DNA from 3 places in the Lysinibacillus sp. PWR01 genome. Region 1 is predicted to be linked to each of the others. Evidence: riboswitches for the same ligand, from Rfam matches in the RefSeq annotation. Region 1 holds a riboswitch; each other region holds the start of a gene.
The links. A riboswitch is a leader RNA that binds a small molecule or an ion and turns the genes downstream of it on or off. The one in region 1 is predicted to bind S-adenosylmethionine.
Positions count from the first base shown of each region.

Region 2: linked by a shared signal. The riboswitch ahead of metA (homoserine O-acetyltransferase MetA) and the one ahead of ACEVFT_RS13315 (methionine ABC transporter ATP-binding protein) in region 1 are both predicted to bind S-adenosylmethionine.
Region 3: linked by a shared signal. The riboswitch ahead of ACEVFT_RS23695 (YezD family protein) and the one ahead of ACEVFT_RS13315 (methionine ABC transporter ATP-binding protein) in region 1 are both predicted to bind S-adenosylmethionine.

Region 1 covers NZ_JBHERJ010000067.1:426-7,338, reverse strand. The annotation lists gene ACEVFT_RS13345 (acetyl-CoA C-acetyltransferase) at 1-638, shown strand, start outside; gene ACEVFT_RS13340 (acyl-CoA dehydrogenase family protein) at 765-2,549, shown strand; gene ACEVFT_RS13335 (arsenate reductase family protein) at 2,756-3,112, shown strand; gene gcvH (glycine cleavage system protein GcvH) at 3,193-3,573, shown strand; gene ACEVFT_RS13325 (toprim domain-containing protein) at 3,664-4,005, shown strand; gene ACEVFT_RS13320 (thioredoxin family protein) at 4,019-4,330, shown strand; SAM riboswitch class I at 4,387-4,490, shown strand; gene ACEVFT_RS13315 (methionine ABC transporter ATP-binding protein) at 4,573-5,601, shown strand; gene ACEVFT_RS13310 (methionine ABC transporter permease) at 5,591-6,259, shown strand; gene ACEVFT_RS13305 (MetQ/NlpA family ABC transporter substrate-binding protein) at 6,329-6,913, shown strand, end outside.
Region 2 covers NZ_JBHERJ010000073.1:34,593-41,505, reverse strand. The annotation lists gene ACEVFT_RS14890 (hypothetical protein) at 1-128, shown strand, start outside; gene ACEVFT_RS14885 (GerAB/ArcD/ProY family transporter) at 160-1,308, shown strand; gene metA (homoserine O-acetyltransferase MetA) at 1,349-2,284, opposite strand; SAM riboswitch class I at 2,410-2,521, opposite strand; gene ACEVFT_RS14875 (nucleotide excision repair endonuclease) at 2,725-3,096, shown strand; gene ACEVFT_RS14870 (hypothetical protein) at 3,149-3,535, opposite strand; gene ACEVFT_RS14865 (TrmB family transcriptional regulator) at 3,559-4,341, opposite strand; gene ACEVFT_RS14860 (TSUP family transporter) at 4,468-5,238, shown strand; gene panF (sodium/pantothenate symporter) at 5,282-6,727, opposite strand; gene ACEVFT_RS14850 (YhdT family protein) at 6,727-6,913, opposite strand, start outside.
Region 3 covers NZ_JBHERJ010000099.1:313-5,344, reverse strand. The annotation lists gene ACEVFT_RS23710 (DMT family transporter) at 1-809, opposite strand, end outside; gene ACEVFT_RS23705 (LysR family transcriptional regulator) at 944-1,825, shown strand; gene ACEVFT_RS23700 (phosphopantothenoylcysteine decarboxylase domain-containing protein) at 1,897-2,571, shown strand; SAM riboswitch class I at 2,781-2,876, shown strand; gene ACEVFT_RS23695 (YezD family protein) at 2,947-3,102, shown strand; gene ACEVFT_RS23690 (flavin reductase family protein) at 3,193-3,678, opposite strand; gene ACEVFT_RS23685 (VOC family protein) at 3,828-4,613, shown strand.

The sequences.
Region 1 (6,913 bases):
TTAAAGAAGGTAAATTCAATGATGAAATTGTACCAATCGAAGTGGAACAGCATTACGTAGACGATAACAATAAACCACAAGTAAAAAAATTCACATTTAGTATGGATGAAGGTGTACGTCCAGGTACATCAGTTGAAGGTTTAGCAAAACTGCGTCCAGCTTTCCATGTAAAAGGCAGTGTAACAGCTGGTAATGCCTCCCAAACTTCTGATGGTGCAGCAGCCGTACTAGTAATGGATCGTGAAGAAGCTGACAAGCAGGGACTGACACCAATGGCAAAATTCCTAGGCTTTGCAGTTGGTGGTGTACCTCCTGAAGTAATGGGCATCGGCCCTATCGTGGCAGTGCCAAAAGCATTGGAAATTGCAGGTTTATCCATCGATGATATTGATTTATGGGAAATCAATGAAGCATTTGCTTCACAGTCACTAGAGGTTGTACGTCATTTAGGCATCGACCAAGATAAAGTCAATGTCAATGGTGGAGCGATTGCATTAGGTCATCCACTAGGCGCAACGGGAGCTATTTTAACATTAAAGCTGATTCATGAATTGAAGCGTCAAGGTAAAAAATATGGCGTCGTGACAATGTGTATTGGTGGCGGTATGGGCGCTGCTGGTGTATTTGAAATTTTATAAATTTAGCTAGATCAGCTTGAGGTGTACTGTTTACGGTTGCCTCCGAACATTGTATACATCAAGCTTTTCTATACATGATCATTAGGGGAATCAACAAACAAAACGATATATTGGGAGGAATTTATCATGACTGAAAAAACAACTGATTTCATTAAAGGCGGCGGATTTCTTATTGAAGATGTGGAATTAGATCGTGTATTTACACCGGAAGATTTCACTGACGAGCATAAAATGATTGCTAAAACAACAGAGGAATATGTGGCAAATGAAGTCTTACCAGTAGTTGAAAATTTAGAGCACCATGAATTTGAGCATTCAGTGCGTCTCCTAAAAAGTGCAGGCGAATTAGGCTTACTTGGAGCAGATGTACCTGAAGAATACGAAGGGCTTGGATTAGACAAAGTTTCTTCAGCTTTAATCGCTGAAAAAATGTCTGTTGCAGGTGGTTTCTCTATCACACATGGTGCCCATGTTGGTATTGGGTCATTACCAATTGTTCTATTCGGTAATGAAGATCAAAAGAAAAAATATTTACCTAAGCTTGCTTCAGGTGAATTAATTGCTGCTTATGCATTAACAGAGCCAGGCTCAGGTTCTGATGCTTTAGGTGCAAAAACGACTGCGAAATTAAATGAAGCTGGCACACATTATATTTTAAATGGTGAAAAGCAATGGATTACGAATGCAGGCTTTGCTGATGTATTTGTTGTCTACGCAAAAATTGATGGCGATAAATTCTCTGCATTTATCGTAGAACGAGCATACACTGGTGTTTCGGTAGGCCCAGAAGAGAAGAAAATGGGGATTAAATCATCATCTACTCGTACATTAGTATTAGAAGATGCGGAAGTACCTGTAGAAAATCTATTAGGTGAAATTGGTCGTGGTCATGTCATTGCGTTCAATATTTTAAACATTGGTCGTTATAAACTTGGCGTGGGCACAATTGGTGGATCTAAACGTGCATTGGAGTTAGCTATTCAGTATACAAACCAACGTCAGCAATTTAAAACAAAGCTTTCTGAATTCAATCTGACAAAAGAGAAATTATCAACAATGGCTTCTCAATTATATGCTTCAGAATCATTAAACTATCGTACTGTTGGTCTATTTGAGGATCGCTTAAGCCAATTAAGCCTAGAAGAGCAAAAGCAAGGAAAAGTGATTGCAGGTGCGATTGCTGAATATGCTATTGAATGCTCGATTGCCAAAGTATTCGGTTCAGAAACATTAGACTATATTGCAGATGAAGCAGTACAACTTCATGGCGGTTATGGCTTTATGGCTGAGTATGAGGTAGAGCGTATTTACCGTGATTCTCGTATTAATCGAATTTTTGAAGGCACAAACGAAATTAACCGCATGATAGTACCTGGTACATTTATGAAAAAGGCACTAAAAGGTGAGCTTCCTCTATTACAAGTTGCTCAAAGTTTACAGCAAGAGCTGCTCATGCTAATGCCAGAAGATATCGGTACAGAGCCGCTAGCACAAGAAAAATATTTAGTGAAAAATGCGAAGAAGATTGCGGTATTAGCTGCAGGCTTAGCAGCACAACGCTTTGGTGCAAAACTTGATCAAGAGCAAGAAGTATTGGTGAACATTGCCAATATCGCTAACCAATTATTTGCGATGGAATCAGCTGTCTTACGTACAGAAAAGGCAATTGCTCGTGACGGCGCTGAAAAAGCTCATCAAAAATTGCTATACACACAAATTTTCTGCCAAGAAGCATTCGCAGAAATCGAAAAAGAAGCAAAAGACACAATTCTTGCTTCAGCAGATGGCGATGCAGCCCGTATGACATTATCTGCACTGCGTAAGCTAACGCGCAATAATCCATACAACTTAATTGCGAAGAAGCGTGAGGCGTCAGTTAAACTAATTGATGCTGAAAAATATATTGTTTAATAGCGCACACCTAGCCTAGCTATCTGCAAAAGATAGCTAGGTTTTTTATATGAGATGGATAGAAGTGCAAAATTGGTGGATAGAATCGTATAAGAGACGGATAAAAATGTGAAACTGGTGGATAAACTTACAAAAAAGAGTGAAGTTCACCATTGAAAACAACTATGATGGTATACTACAGAAAAAGACAGAAGAGGAGCATTGTAATGACGATTCAATTTTTCCATTATCCGAAATGTACAACATGTAAAAAGGCACAGAAGTGGTTAAATGAGCATGAGGTTTCCTATGAAGAGGTACATATCGCAGAGCAACCGCCAACTAAGGAAGAATTAACAGCTATTTGGCAAGCTAGTGGACAGCCTTTGAAGAAGTTTTTTAATACTTCTGGCATGAAATATCGTGAGCTTGGCTTAAAAGACAAGTTAGCGGAAATGACTGAGGATGAACAGCTTGAGCTACTTGCTTCCGACGGTATGTTAATTAAACGTCCCATCGTCACAGATGGAAAAAAAGTTACTTTAGGTTTTAAAGAAGCAGATTTTGAGCAAGCTTGGAAATAACGTATTTAACCTTGTATTTATAGGAGAAGTATGGCAAACTGAAAGTGAATATATTACATATTTATGGAGGGGTTTTTTGCATGAGCACACCTAAAGACTTACGATACTCTGAAGAACATGAATGGGTAAAAGTAGAAGATGGAAAAGTACGTATTGGTATTACTCACTTCGCACAATCTGAATTAGGAGATATCGTATTCGTTGAGCTTCCACAAGTTGGCGACGAAATCAAAACAGATGATCCATTCGGTAGCGTAGAATCAGTAAAAACTGTTTCTGAATTATACGCACCAATCTCAGGTACTGTAGTTGAAGTAAATGCAGATTTAGAAGATAGCCCAGAATTCGTTAATGAATCACCATATGAAAAAGCATGGATGATCGTTGTTGAGCCTGCTGATGCATCAGAAATTGAGAAACTAATGACAGCAGAGCAATACGAAGAAATGATCGCTGAATAAGACAAGCCATAATCAAAAAACGTCGGAAACTACCGGCGTTTTTTGTTATATAATGACTTATAAGTGGGATCTCTAAATGGAGGTGGCGTAATGTTCGAGGGAAAATGCTTGATAGTAGAAGGACGCTCAGATAAGCTACAAATTGAGCCTATTTTAAATGAGAATGTTACAATACTATGTACGAACGGCACAATTGGTGTGCATCAATTAGAAGAACTACTTGATCCCTACGAGGGCTGTGAGCTATTTACTTTTTTTGATGCAGATACTTCTGGTGATAAGCTACGTGCATTAATGGACAGACATTATCCAGAAGCTGAGCACCTTCGTACAATGCCAACGTACAAGGAAGTAGAGACAACACCAAGAAAAGTGTTAGCAATGATTTTACTGCGTGCACATTTCTCAATCCATAATGAATATATTTTGTAAGGTTGCGTGAAAAATGGAAGAATGGTCAACAGAGCAGTGGGCAGCGGCCCAACAGTCGGGAGAGACAGCTGCATTTTATTTATATACACCAATGTGTGGAACGTGCGCAGTGGCATCCAAAATGATGTCCATTATTGAACAATTACTGCCACAGCTACAAATTGGCAAAGCGAATATCAATTTTTTGGAACACATAGCCTATGAACATCAAATTGAAAGTGTTCCATGTCTACTCATCAGTGATGGCGAAAAAGTGACAGAAAAGATTTATGCTTTTCAATCCGTACCATTTTTATATGAATTGTTAAAAAAATCAATTGACTGAACTTTACTAGCGTGGTAAAGTATCAAATATATTACTAAAACATTAAATATATCGAACTCTTATGAAGAGTGGCGGAGGGAAGTGCCCTATGAAGCCCGGCAACCATCACAATGTGAAAAGGTGCCAAATCACCCAAAGATTTTTCTTTGAAAGATGAGAGAACGGTTTAACGTATAATACGTGACCCCTTCTACTTGTCTGTGAGTGAAGGGGTTTTCTATATGAGAAAAGGAGTATTCGCTATGATCCAGCTTCAAAATATTACAAAGAAATACAAAACAGCAAATGGCGAATTAACGGCAGTCAAAGACGTCAACCTTACCATCAATAAAGGTGAAATTTTTGGCATTATCGGCTATAGTGGCGCTGGTAAAAGTACCATGATTCGTTTATTAAACGGTTTAGAGAAACCGACAACAGGAACAGTAACGGTGAACAATCAAGAATTTTCATCGATAAAAGGACAAAAGCTTCGAGCAGCTAGACAAAAGGTAAGTATGATTTTCCAGCATTTCAATTTACTTTGGTCGAGAACAGTGGCTGAAAATATTGCTTTCCCTTTAGAAATCGCTGGTTTTCCAAAGGCTCAACGTGAAGCACGTGTAAAGGAATTAATTGCACTTGTAGGCCTAGAAGGACGTGATAAGGCATATCCATCCCAGCTTTCCGGTGGACAAAAGCAACGTGTAGGGATTGCCCGTGCATTAGCGAATAATCCAGAAGTTTTACTATGTGATGAGGCGACATCGGCACTCGATCCTGAAACGACGGATGCCATTCTCGATTTACTCGTTGATATAAATGAACGCTTAGGCTTAACAATCGTCCTGATTACACACGAAATGCATGTCATCCGCAAAATTTGTCATCGTGTAGCGGTGATGGAGGCAGGCGAAATTGTGGAACGTGGTGAGGTATTACAAGTCTTCCAAGCACCACAAGCGGCCATTACCAAAAAGTTTGTATCTCAAATTACAGACACAAAGGAAACACAGGATACGGTGGCACAAATCAAAGCAAACTATCCAACTGGACAACTTGTCAAACTGATTTTTGTTGGTGAAAAAACAGAACAACCTGTTATCTCACATCTTGTGAAACAATTTGATGTAGAGGTAAGTATTGTTCATGGTAATATTTCACAAACAAAAAATGGTGCATACGGTACACTGATTGTGCAAATTGATGGCTCGAAGACAAACGTGGCTGAAGCCCTTCGTTATTTAAATACAGTCGAAGTACAAACGGAGGTGATTGCAAATGCTAACTAATCTCTTTCCGAATGTAGACTGGGAAAATATGTGGCAAGCTACGTATGAAACATTGTATATGACAGCTATTTCTACAGTTGTGACATTTATTCTTGGGTTAGCCATTGGTATCATTCTATTTTTAACTAGTCCCAATCAGTTATGGGCAAATAAAATCGTTAGCTTTTTAACAGGATCACTCGTTAATATATTCCGCTCCATTCCATTTATCGTATTAATTATTTTATTAATTCCATTTACGAAGTTTTTACTTGGTACAATTCGAGGAGCTAATGCGGCGTTACCAGCATTAATTATCGGTGCAGCACCATTTTATGCTCGTATGGTATTAATTGCGTTACGCGAAATTGATAAAGGTGTTATAGAAGCAGCCCGTTCAATGGGGGCAAAAACTTCTACAATTATTTGGAAAGTATTGATCCCTGAATCATTACCAGCTTTAATTTCTGGTATCACTGTAACAGCTGTTGCCCTTGTAGGTTATACTGCGATGGCTGGAATTATCGGTGCAGGTGGTCTTGGTAACCTAGCGTTCCTAGACGGCTTCCAACGAAATCGCCAAGATGTGACATTAATGGCAACTATTTTGATCTTAGTAGTCGTATTTATTATTCAATGGATTGGTGATTTATTTACCGAGAGAATTGATAAACGCTAGAAAGAAAATTGAGGTTATTCCGGTTCTTACCGCTAACATATTTTAAACAAATAAAAGGGAGTGTCATAAATGAAGAAGTTATTAGCAGGATTATTTTTATCAATACTTGTACTAGCATTAGCAGCTTGCGGTACAGATAAAAAAGAAGATGAAAAATCAGCATCTGGCGATCAAACAGATAGTAAAGAAAACGTAACATTAAAAGTAGGTGCTTCTAATACACCGCACGCAGTTATTTTAGAAAAAGCAAAACCTATTTTAGCTAAAGAAGGCGTGGACCTTGAAATTGAAACGTATACAGATTATGTTCTACCAAACCAAGATTTAGAGTCAAAAGAAATTGATGCAAACTATTTCCAGCACATTCCTTACTTAGAACTACAAATCAAAGACAATGGCTATGATTTTGTCAATGCTGGTGGCGTTCATATTGAACCAATCGGTATTTACTCAAAAAAATATAAAACGTTAGAAGACCTACCTGAGGGCGCAACAATTTTACTTTCTAACTCAGTATCTGACCATGGTCGTATGCTGTCATTATTAGAAGCTAAAGGCTTAATTAAATTAAAAGAAGGCATTGATAAAACAGCAGCAGAATTAAAAGATATTGATGAAAATCCTAAAAACTTTAAATTCGATGCAAATACTGCA
Region 2 (6,913 bases), on a different contig from region 1:
TTTTGCTACTCATTGGAACTGCTTTAAATATGGCCATTGCCCTGAAAGTCCATATTCCAAGCCCATTAGATTTAATTACCTTTATCTTTACACCAATTAAGGATTACATTGTGTCATTCACAAAATAAAAAGATGGACTGAGAAACGGAGGGTAGCTAGATGGAAAAAGAGATCATTAGTTCAAGACAGTTTACAATCGTTACCTTCCTCTATTCTATCGGTACAGCAATTTTAATTATCCCTTCAAGTATTACGGGCGCTGCTAAGCAAGATGCTTGGGTTGCAGCCAGCATTGGTGTTGTGCTTAGTTTACTGGTCATTAAGTTATTCTTAACACTTGCCAATCAAACACCCTCTCTTAATTTTATAGAGGCGAACGAAAAAATTCTTGGTCGTTTTTTTGGGAAAATCACAGCCATTTGCTTTCTCATTCTCACCTTTTTCTCCACTGGAGAGTTACTTTATTTTATTGGTATTTTTATGAAAACCGAAGTTATGCCAGAAACACCGACATTAGCATTCGCCCTACTGTTCAGTATCATTATTATGTATGCCGCTTATCTAGGGATTGAGACGTTTGCCCGTTCAGCAGAAATTCTCTTTCCGTTGTTTATCTTTATCTTTATTTTTTTCGTCGTTTGTATTACCCCTCAAATTACATTTGAGAATATTCAGCCTCTACTAGAAGCAACCAAAACATCTATGTTTTATAGTATTGCACGCTTTATGAGTATCTTTTCCTTTCCATTAATTGTGTTATTGATGCTATATCCTGCTGGCGTCAATGTACAGCCATCTGCACAGAAAGGGCTATATATTGGGACCATCCTTGGTGGTGTCGTCTTAATTACGTTGATTGTCCTATCGATTCTTGTCTTAGGGCCTGAAAACACAGCATCTAGGACATTTCCCAGCTATGCCTTAGCGCAAAGAATATCCATAGGGAATTTTTTACAGCGCATTGAAATTATTATGGCATTTATGTGGATTTCGTCTATTTATATTCGCACATTTATGTATTTCTATACGACCGTTGTTGGCCTTGCCCAAATTTTGAAGATCAAGGATCATCGTCCGCTTATTTTACCGATGGGCATAATTATGATTGGGCTTTCTCAAATTGTTCATCCAGATATTGTGCATTCTACTAATTATAATAATGAAATTTGGCCTATCTTTTCCTTTATCTTCACCATTTTATTACCAATACTTTTGTTGATTGTGGCAGTTATTCGAAATCGTAAATCTAAGGCTCAAAATACCGAAACACCCCAACAGGATACAACGAAGGAAAATCAAAAAGTCTAATTTCTTCTACGTTTAGAAAAGAAATTAGACTTTTTATTAATTAGATATGATATTCGATTTCATCTACAAAATCCCATTCGTATGGTGTTTCTTGGTAGACATAGTAGTTCAACCAGTTAGAGAATAATAAATGCGTATGGGCACGCCATGTATTCATCGGCTCTTGTTTCGGATCATCATTCGGGAAGTAATTCACAGGGACGTCGATATCTATGCCCTTCGCCACATCACGGCTATATTCATCGGCTAGTGTTGTCGCATCATACTCCAGATGCCCCGTAATCATAATATTTTTATTATCTTTTGATTGTACGATGAATACCCCTGCATCCTCTGAATAGGATAATAATCGTAGGTCTGGATGATTGCGAACCTCGTCAATGGAAACAGATGTATAGCGAGAATGAGGCGCAGTAAATAAATCGCTAAAGCCGCGCACTAAATCCACCGTTAAATCTGTAATTACATGGGAATAGACGCCTGAGCATTTAGCAGAAAGCTCGACCTTCCCAATGCCATAATGGTGATACAATGCAGCCTGTGCCCCCCAACATATATGTAGCACGGATGTCACATTCTTTTTAGACCAATCCATAATTTCTGAAATTTCCTGCCAATAGTTGACATCTTCAAATGCCATTTTTTCTACAGGTGCCCCAGTAATAATCATGCCATCATAGCGTCGGTGACGAATTTGGTTGAACGTTGTGTAAAATAGCTGCAAATGAGATTTACTCACATTTTTCGATTCATGTGTGGCCGTATTTAAAAAGGTAATATTCACCTGTAGTGGTGTATTCCCTAATAAACGTAGTAATTGAAGCTCTGTTTTTTCTTTTTCAGGCATTAAATTTAGTATTAATATATTTAATGGACGGATTTGCTGTGTTTTCGCTCGATCCTCTTCCATGACGAAGATTTTTTCCTCACGTAAATGTTCTCCAGCTGGTAAATTTTTCGGAATATTAATTGGCATCTTGCTTTCCCCTCTCTATAATCACTCTCTTTTTTTAGCAAACCTTGCTTGCAAAGAATGCAACTAAATTAAAAAATCCTCCTCATTCCATACGAGATAGAATGAGAAGGATTTTTTCACGTCCACTCTTATCTCTCAAAGGAAAAAATCCTTTGCTGGAATTAGCACCTTTCTAACAATTGTTAGAGGTTGCTGAAGCGTCATCGGGCCAAATCCCTCAGCTTCTCTTGATAAGATTATTTAATTATCTTGAATTGTAACATGAACTAGTTAGAATATCAATAATTCATAGAATATTTTGTGATTCAAGTGCATGTTCCTTGCTCATTTGATGTACACTAAGCTTGCTATATGTGGTGTTTCTACATTTAAAATTTATGGTAAACATGCCGTAATTATGTTACCATATACTTTTAGTAAGAGAGAGGAACGTGAATAGTTTGATTAAAATTGAATTTCCAAAACCAGATCTAGTAATCCGTCAACGTGAACAAGATTTAAAACCAGGTGATGTGGAAATCACACCTTACTTCGGTTTTATTGACTTCCATAAAATCACACGTGATAAAGGCGGCATTTTCTTATTCTATAATGACACGAATGAGCTATTGTTTGTTGGGAAAGCACGTAAAATTCGTCAACGTATTAAAAAACATTTCGAGGACAATGTATCTCCGATGAAAAACCATCGTGATGAAGTGTTTAAAATTGAAGTCTATGAAGTAGAAGATCCAATGGAACGTGAAATTTACGAAACATATGCGATTAATACTTTCCGCTCTAAATACAATGTAGACAAAGTATTTTATTAGACATCATGCAAAGAAACCGAAATCTCGTCTAGAGGGATTTCGGTTTCTTTTTTCACATTATGGTCATGCGATCGATTGGTGTACTCTGGCCATTTATTCGCAAATCAATGGTATCAAGCTCAGGATTCTTGACGTTGATTTGAAAAACATAGGGCTGAGCCTCTTTCCTTTGCTCGCTGCCTTCTTCTAGCTGGATGATAAGCCTATTTCCCTCAGCCGTAATACTTGCCAACACATTCCCCTTTGAATAATAGACGAGGTAATATGAAGCATTATTTTCATGCAATAGTTGTATTCTGTCATTAGAAACAATATTTTTTTGGATATTGTCGGGGACAACAGTTAGCTCATGAATCGCTAGTGGATCAGCAGCTGGTGTAGCGTTACATGCTCCTAACATTAGTAAACTCATTAAACCTAGCAACACGATTTTTTTCACGTTACTCCCCTTCCCTTATACGACTATTCCAAGAAGAAAGCTTTTCGCTCCTTAGCAATCCAGTCTTCTAACTCCTGATCATCCCGTTTTACCAGTCGATTGATGAGCACATCATGCCAAATATAATCCTCTAATAAATAAATATGGACAGGATCATTGGTGATAAAAGCCGTCTCTTGCGTGGATGGAGAGTGACCATAAATCATTTCCTGACCATCTATCGATAAGATAAACCAATGCGGTGTAGACGATTTTTTTGTATAATGTGTGGCTCTATGCTGGTCAATCGAGGCTAAATGCTCCCCCACATACAAGGTAATGCCATGGACAGGAACATGCTGCGCCACCTCTTGCAAATCTTCTCGTAAGGCATCATACATATCCTCCCACATTGACAGCATCACCTTTTTCTTCGCTTTCTTTAGAAGTGACTGACAATAGTTAATGATGGATTCCTTGCCCTTTAGCATGACCACTTTAGGCTCCGCTTCTTGCACTTTTTCTTCTAGTTTCTCTAATTTCCCGCGCATAGATGTAAAATTTGACTCCCAGCGTTGTTGCATTTGCTGTAAAAACACAGACACTGGCATTGCCGCATAGGTTGTTTGTTCTGCGGTCTCTTCTTTTAACACAATGCCCTTATCTACAAGGATATTTAAAATATCATACACTCTTGCACGTGGTATGCCAGAATTTTTACTAACCTGATAGGCACTGACATGACTTTGCTGAACAAGTGCCGTATAGGCCTTTGCTTCATATTCTGTAAAACCCATTTCTTTCAACTGGGCGATTAATTCCTCCATGTAATCCCTCCATTATCTTTATTATAGGCTACTTTTGTGAAGATTTGCCAATGAAAAAATGAGGGTTTACAGCGCAAATAAAATTAGTTACTATTTCAGTAGTAACTAATTTAAAAGAGGTGTAATATGTTTTTTGAAGTCGATGTACATATTCTTATACTGTTAATTTCATTTGGATTTCTGGCGGCTTTTGTCGACTCAGTAGTGGGAGGGGGCGGTTTAATTTCATTACCTGCTTTACTGTTTGTTGGCCTAAATCCAGCCGCAGCTGTTGCCACGAATAAACTAGCAGGAGCAATGGGCTCGCTCACGTCCTCGATTTCCTTCTACCGTTCTGGCCAGCTGGACATTCGCTCTGTCCTCAAATATTTTCCTCTAGCATTTATTGGATCTTTATGTGGTGCATGGACTGTACATCTAATCAACCCAGCATTACTAAAGCCCTTAATGCTTGTTATGCTGGCGGCTGTTGGGGTATATACGATCTTTAAAAAGGATTGGGGCGCTGTCGCTACTGTAAAAAAACTATCTAAAACGCATTTATTTTTATTTATGCTGTTATTATTTGCTATTGGTTTTTATGATGGATTTCTTGGTCCTGGAACAGGCTCCTTTTTAATTTTTAGCTTCCTACTGGTAGGCTTTGATTTTTTAAAGGCGGCTGGTAATGCGAAGTTTTTAAATTTGGCGAGTAATGTGGCCGGCGTTTGTATGTTTGCTTACTTAGGTCAAATTCATTATGTCTATGGTTTAGTAATGGGCATTGCGCAAATTGGTGGAGCTATGCTTGGCTCGCGCATGGCGATCAAGAAAGGAAGCGGCTTTGTCCGCACGCTTTTTATTGTGGTCACGATGACACTACTTGCAAAAAATGCCTATGATTTTATGATGCATTAAAACAATAAACGCCACAGAATTTGATATCTGTGGCGTTTTTGAGTTAAATCATAAGTTTTTCGTTTTTAAATTTATGACTAGTAGTCAAACTAACAAGCACAAAAATAATGAAGGATGCGACGATTGGTATTGTGACTGTATGCATACCAAATACAGAAGGGTAGAATCGATCAATCATAATATACAACAGCATACCTGAAATCATCGATGCAATCGCTCCGTATTTATTCGCTTTTTTCCAATATAATCCTAAAACTACTGTCCAAATAAAGACAGCCTCTAGCCCACCGAAGGCAAATAAGTTCAACCACACTAATAAATCAGGTGGATTGAGTGCAAAGATGACAACCGCTAAGCCAATGACCGTTGTCACAATAAAGCTTGCACGTTTAATCTCTGCATCACTAGCTTTCGGCTTCATGTAATTTAAATAAATATCTTTGACAACCGTGGAACTGACAAGCATAAGTAACGCATTAACCGTTGACATTGTGGCGGCCATTGGTGCAGCTAAGACGATTCCTGCTAAAAATGGCGGTAGTACTTTTAATGTCAGAAGTGGCATTACCTTATCACCAATCTCAATGCCAGGTAAGACAGGTCGGGCTAACACACCAATTAAATGCATGCCAAACATGATTGTCCCTATGGCAATCGTGCCAATAATGATCGCTTGATGCATACTTTTTGAATCCTTGTAGCTCATCGCACGAACGGCAATTTGCGGAAGTCCTACAACCCCTACACCGATGAGAATCCAAAATGTCGAGACATACAAAGGCGTTAAGTCTCCTTGTGCGCCAAATGGTGACACAAAGTCAGGATTTTCAGCGACCAGTGAGGCCATTATATTGTCGATGCCTCCACCTGCCACAATGGTTCCGATTAATAAAATAATCGTACCAATCACCATAATCGAACCTTGGACCGTATCCGTTAACGCTACTGCTCGGAAACCACCGATAATGACATACACTAACACTGAAATCGCAAAAATAAACAGTGCCGCTGTGTAGCTTAAGCCAGTTAAAGACTCAATTAAGCGCGCACCCCCAACCCATTGGGCCATCATAGCCGAAAATAAAAAGACAATGATACTAATGGCTGACAAAATGACAATGACATGGCTTTTGTAGCGCTCTCGTAAAAAGTCGATTAACGTAATGGCCTGGTAACGACGAGCGATAATGGCGAATTTTTTCCCTAAAATCATGAGTACAAAATAACCTGCAGGTAGCTGAGCCATTGCCAGTAATACCCACCCAAGTCCTTTTGTATAGGCCACACCCGGTCCTCCGATAAAACTACTCGCACTGCCGTATGTAGCGATCATCGTCATCGCAAGGATAAAACCCCCCATTTCGCGACCACCAAGGAAATACTCCTGTAGGAATGAATTAGAAGAGCGGACATGCTTATTGGCCCAAATACCAATTCCAAATATAATAATTAAAAATAATAGCAATGGAAATACAACTTGCCAATGCATTAGCGATCCACCTCCTCATCATCAAATGGTACCTCTTTGAAAAAGAGTTTCATCACAATCCAGATGAGAAGGATCATAAAGCCTGTCCCTGCGATACAGCTATAGAAAAACCAAGCTGGAAAACCAAAGACATACGTATAATTTCTTGGGTCCCCTGAGCCTAGTCCATAGGCAAAGCCAAACCAA
Region 3 (5,032 bases), on a different contig from region 1:
AAGCTACCACCAATCGCTAATTTCATAGTTAAGCCTTCCCCGATAAACATCATGGCAAACATAGCGGCAAAAATAGGCTCTAAGGAGAATATTAGACCTGTATGTGTAGCAGAAGTATACTGTTGTGCAACAGTTTGACCAACAAAGCAAAACGCACTACAGATGATGCCAAGCCCTAAAATAGCAATCCAAGATGTTGTGGAATTTGGCAATGTCGGTGTTTCGAATAGAAATGTTAAGCCAAGTGCATAAATACCAGCAAAGCCAAGCTGATAAATTCCGTATGAAATGGATTCTACATTTCGTGTGAATGAGCTATTTAAAAGTAAATAAATTGAATAACATACCGCAGCAATTGCTACTAATAAATCACCTGTATGGAATGTGAATGAGCCATGTGCTGTTAAGACGGTAATACCAATCATCGTACAAATGATCGCAAAGCTAACTGCTCGAGAAGGTAATTTTTTTTCAATAAAGCTGCTGAAAATCGGCACTAACACGACTGTTAGGCTCAAGATGAAGCCAGCATTTGAAGCAGAAGTAGACTGTAAACCAAATAAACTTAACGCGAACACAATGAATAATAAAAATCCTTGAATAGCCGCATATTTTAATGTTTTACCATTTACTTTGATCATCCGTTTGTAAAAAATAAGTCCTGCTACGAAAAATGCGATGATACAACGCAATGCCACCACATTATAAACTGCCAATGTTTCTAGCCCCATGACCATAAAGGTATAAGAGAGCCCCCAAAACATTGTGACAATAACCATCAATACATTTGCTTTTCCTTGGATACTCATTATGTTCACCTACCATCTGTGTACTAAAACAGTTTTTATACTAAAAATTACTATATATCTTGTATTGTGATTAGTAAAACGAATGTTTATAATGAATAGGATTAAAAAAATTCATGTATATAGAGGGATTGCGGATGAGCTTAGTTAAATACGAGATTTTAACAAAGGTGGCAGAGGTGGCAAGCTTTACAAAAGCAGCTGATGCACTAGGGTTAACACAGTCTGCTGTGAGTCATGCCGTGTCAAGTTTAGAAAAAGAATTTGGCTTTGCTCTCATTCATCGAAGTCGTGTAGGTGTAACATTAACGAGTGAGGGACAAACGATGCTAAGGGCAATGCGTCAGGTTTTGGATGCGCAGGAATTATTACAACAGGAAGCAGCTCATATTCTTGGCGTGACACGTGGTAAGGTTCGAATTGGTGTAATTTCAAGCATTTCTTCGAATTGGATGCCAGAAATTGTTCGCATCATGGATAATCAATTTCCAGGAATACAGGTGGAGTTACGAGAAGGAGATTACTATGAAATTGAACAATGGCTTTTAAGTGGTGAAGTAGAAGTCGGGTTCTTGAACGGTCAAAAGTCAGAGCAATATCAATTTACTGAGTTACAACAAGACCCATTATTATGTATTGTTTCCGATAATAGTCCCTTATTTGATAAGACAGAAATTGATATCGTAGACCTAGAGGATATGCCATTTATTATGACTTCCTATAAAGGGACAAATGATGTCAAGGTGCTATTAGAGCAATATCATATAAAGCCGAATATTCGCTTTGAGCTTTCTGAGGAGGTAGGGATTCTTTCTATGATTTCACATCATTTAGGGATTAGTATTTTACCCCAATTGGTTATTCAAAATTTACCACCAACATTGAAAGCGATTCCATTAAAGCAAGGTGGCTACCGCACCATTGGGATTGCTATGAAACACCATGCTTCACCCGTTACAAAGAAATTTGCAGAGATTTTAAGCGCTTGGTTAAATGAACAAAACAGCTCCCTACGATAGTCGCTATTGAAGCATATCCTTACATTACGTTAAAATAGTATTTGTATATATTTCAGAAAATAGGTGAGTGTATGGGGACATTACAAGGCAAAACCGTACTCATTACAAGTGGGGGAACACTTGAAAAATGGGATCGTGTACGAGGGCACACGAATTTATCAAAAGGCACAATGGGCTGTTATTTAGCAGAGGCGGCGCTGGCTGCTGGCGCTAACGTAGTATATATGCATGGTTACTTTGCACAGCTCCCAGAAAACCACAACAAAATGACATTGATAAAATTTGAAGGCATAGAGGATTTAGGACAAAAGGTGTGTCATGCTGTCCAACAACAACAAGTCGATATCGTCATTATGGCTGCTGCTGGCTCTGATTGGATCATTGACAAGGTGTATGATCAATCAGGTAATTTAATGGAGGAGGCGGGGAAAATGCCTTCCGACGAACCACCTATTATTCATTTTAAAAAGGCGCCAAAAGTGTTAGGACAAATCAAGGGTTGGCAACCAAAGGTAACATTAGTAGGCTTTAAGCTCGAAGCGACGGATGATGAGGAGTTCTTGCTAGCTCGCGCAAGACTGCGTATGGAAACAGCCAATGCTCAATTTATGGTAGCAAATAGCTCCCAGTCTTTATACGGAGGGGATGAGCCTCATTGGATCGTGCCTGCTGAAGGCCAACCAATCAAGGTGATGGGGAAGCAACAGACCGCACAAGCATTAATGGCCTGTTTACAAGAACAATAAAATCAAGAACTGTGCAGAGGCTATATTTCTGTGCAGTTTTTTTCTTTGCTTCTGTGGTTAGATATATTGACATAGCATACAATACGGTAGGATTATGTGTGAATAGTCTATAAAATTCTTACATTGCATAGTATTCAACTAGGTTTTCTAATATTTTGTATTGACATTCCTATAGCAGAATTATAGAATTATTTTCAAGAAACGCAGTACTCTTATCAAGAGAGGTGGAGGGACTTGGCCCAATGAAGCCTCGGCAACCGAAAAACAGGTGCCAAATCCAACAGATGGTGTCTGAGAGATAGGAGGGGCTATCAATCAGTTTGATGCGTTGGCCTCTTTATGATCAATAAGGATAAAAGAGAAGGGGTGTATCGTATGGCTCAGTCGGTAAAAGTAGATGATAAGAAATTAGAGGCAATTGCGAAGGCGATTCAAAATCTTGAATTTGGTGAAGTGCATATTACGATTCAAGATGGTGTGATTGTGCAAATTAATAGGCTTGAAAAGCAGAGATTTCCGCAGAAAAAATAACAATGATTTCAGTAGAACTTATGTCAAACGGCCACCTATAAGCATGAAGGATTTCCTTTGCTTACAAGTGGCCCTTTTTTTGTGTAAAGGCTAGCTATAAAAGCTTTTTGGTATAGGACCGATATGACGGCGATGATAAAGTAAAGGCTCTTTTTGAGCATTTGTAATGTCTATCACCTGCCCAATAAAAATGGTATGGTCGCCAGCATCAATTTGCTGAAACGTTTTACATTGTAAATTAGCTGCTGTATCATGTAAAATCGGTAGTCCAAAAGAGGAAGTTGACCACTGTGCTTGTGCAAAGCGATCAGGGATTTTACTTGCAAATAGTGTACATAAATGTTCTTGATCACTCGCTAAAATATTGACCGCAAAATTTGGCGCAGCCGTAAAATAAGGATGGAGCTGAGATTTTTTATCGAGTGACCACAAAATAAGGAGCGGGTCGATTGAAACAGATGCAAAGGAATTGACGGTTAAGCCAATAGGTTTTGTGTCATGACATGTCGTGACAACTGTTACGCCTGTAGGATAATTACCTAATGCTAATTTAAAAGCAGCTACTAAATCTGTCATTCAAATCACCTCTTTATGAAATTAGTGAACGGAGTTTGTAGGTAAACGAAACTTTTTTTCATATCCTACTAGTAACTCCTTTTCTTGAGTAAATTTTAAACCAATCAAACATACAGGTAAAGGTAATGGGGAAAGAAAGGGGAATGGCCATGACTTTATATTTTGATCATCTGGTTCATCAAGTGGAATCACCAGAAAATATAAAGGTTTTCTTCAATAAACGAAATGTCCATACAGTGAATGGTGGGCAGCACACGATGTGGGGGACTTATAATACGTTAAGCTACTTTGGCTTAAGCTATATTGAACAAATTGCTATCTATGATCGTGATTTATTTGAGCAAGCGGCACAATACCCTTATTCCCTACATTATACGTTTAAACGTGATCAAGAGCGCCAGGGATTTTCTCGAATTGCCCTGCGCACAAAAAATATTGAGGAAGCGGGTCGGCGCTTGCGAGCATTGGGCTATGAAGTATATGGGCCAGATGCATGTAGCCGAACAAGACCAGATGGCACTGTTGTAGAATGGAAGCTACTGCATTTTGGCAAGCCAGATCTTCCAATCGATTTTCCATTTTTGATTGAATGGGCGGAGGAAGATGAAGAGCGTTTGGCTCAACTAAAGGCAAGTGGTGCCATTGATGTAAAACAGGCTATAACGATGGAATCCATCCAATTCTATGTCAAGGACATGCAGGCAACCGTTCAGCTGTGGCAACAGGCGTTGCAGCTACCAGAGCCTGTGCAATATGAGCAGTATATGTCACTACAGCTACCGAATATGCGTTTAGATTTCTATAAGGAAGAGAGCGCAGTAGCCATGACACTCGGTCATGTCAAAGAAGGGCCATTTGGCGTGACATTAAAAGATCCAAAACGTACAAAGGAAACGTTAGTTTGCCCAGGCGCTTTTTATTGGATAAATCGATAATGAGAAAAAGGCTGGGACACAACTAACTGAGACCTTCATAAAGACGAATAATCTTTAACAAACATGATAACTAGAAAAACCGAACTATTCCGAAACACTTCGTATGCGTTTTAGTGGATAGTTCGGTATTTTTTATGGGCTGAAACACTTTTGTCCCAGCCTCTTAACATAGTATTGAAAAACAAATCAATCAATAGAATTTTTGTGAAAAGTGAAAATGAATTTCCATTGCAGGCTACTTGCTTTCCTGTGGGCGAGCGCCGAATCACTTCCTCCGCTAGCACTTCGTTTAGAGCTTTGCCTGTCTCGCTATCCCAAGGGAGTCAAGTAGCCCTCCACTCCAACCCATAAATATCTAACTTTTTAGCAAAGGTTTTCAGATAAAGTGAAGGTGTTCATTACTCTTTATGAAGAGGTGT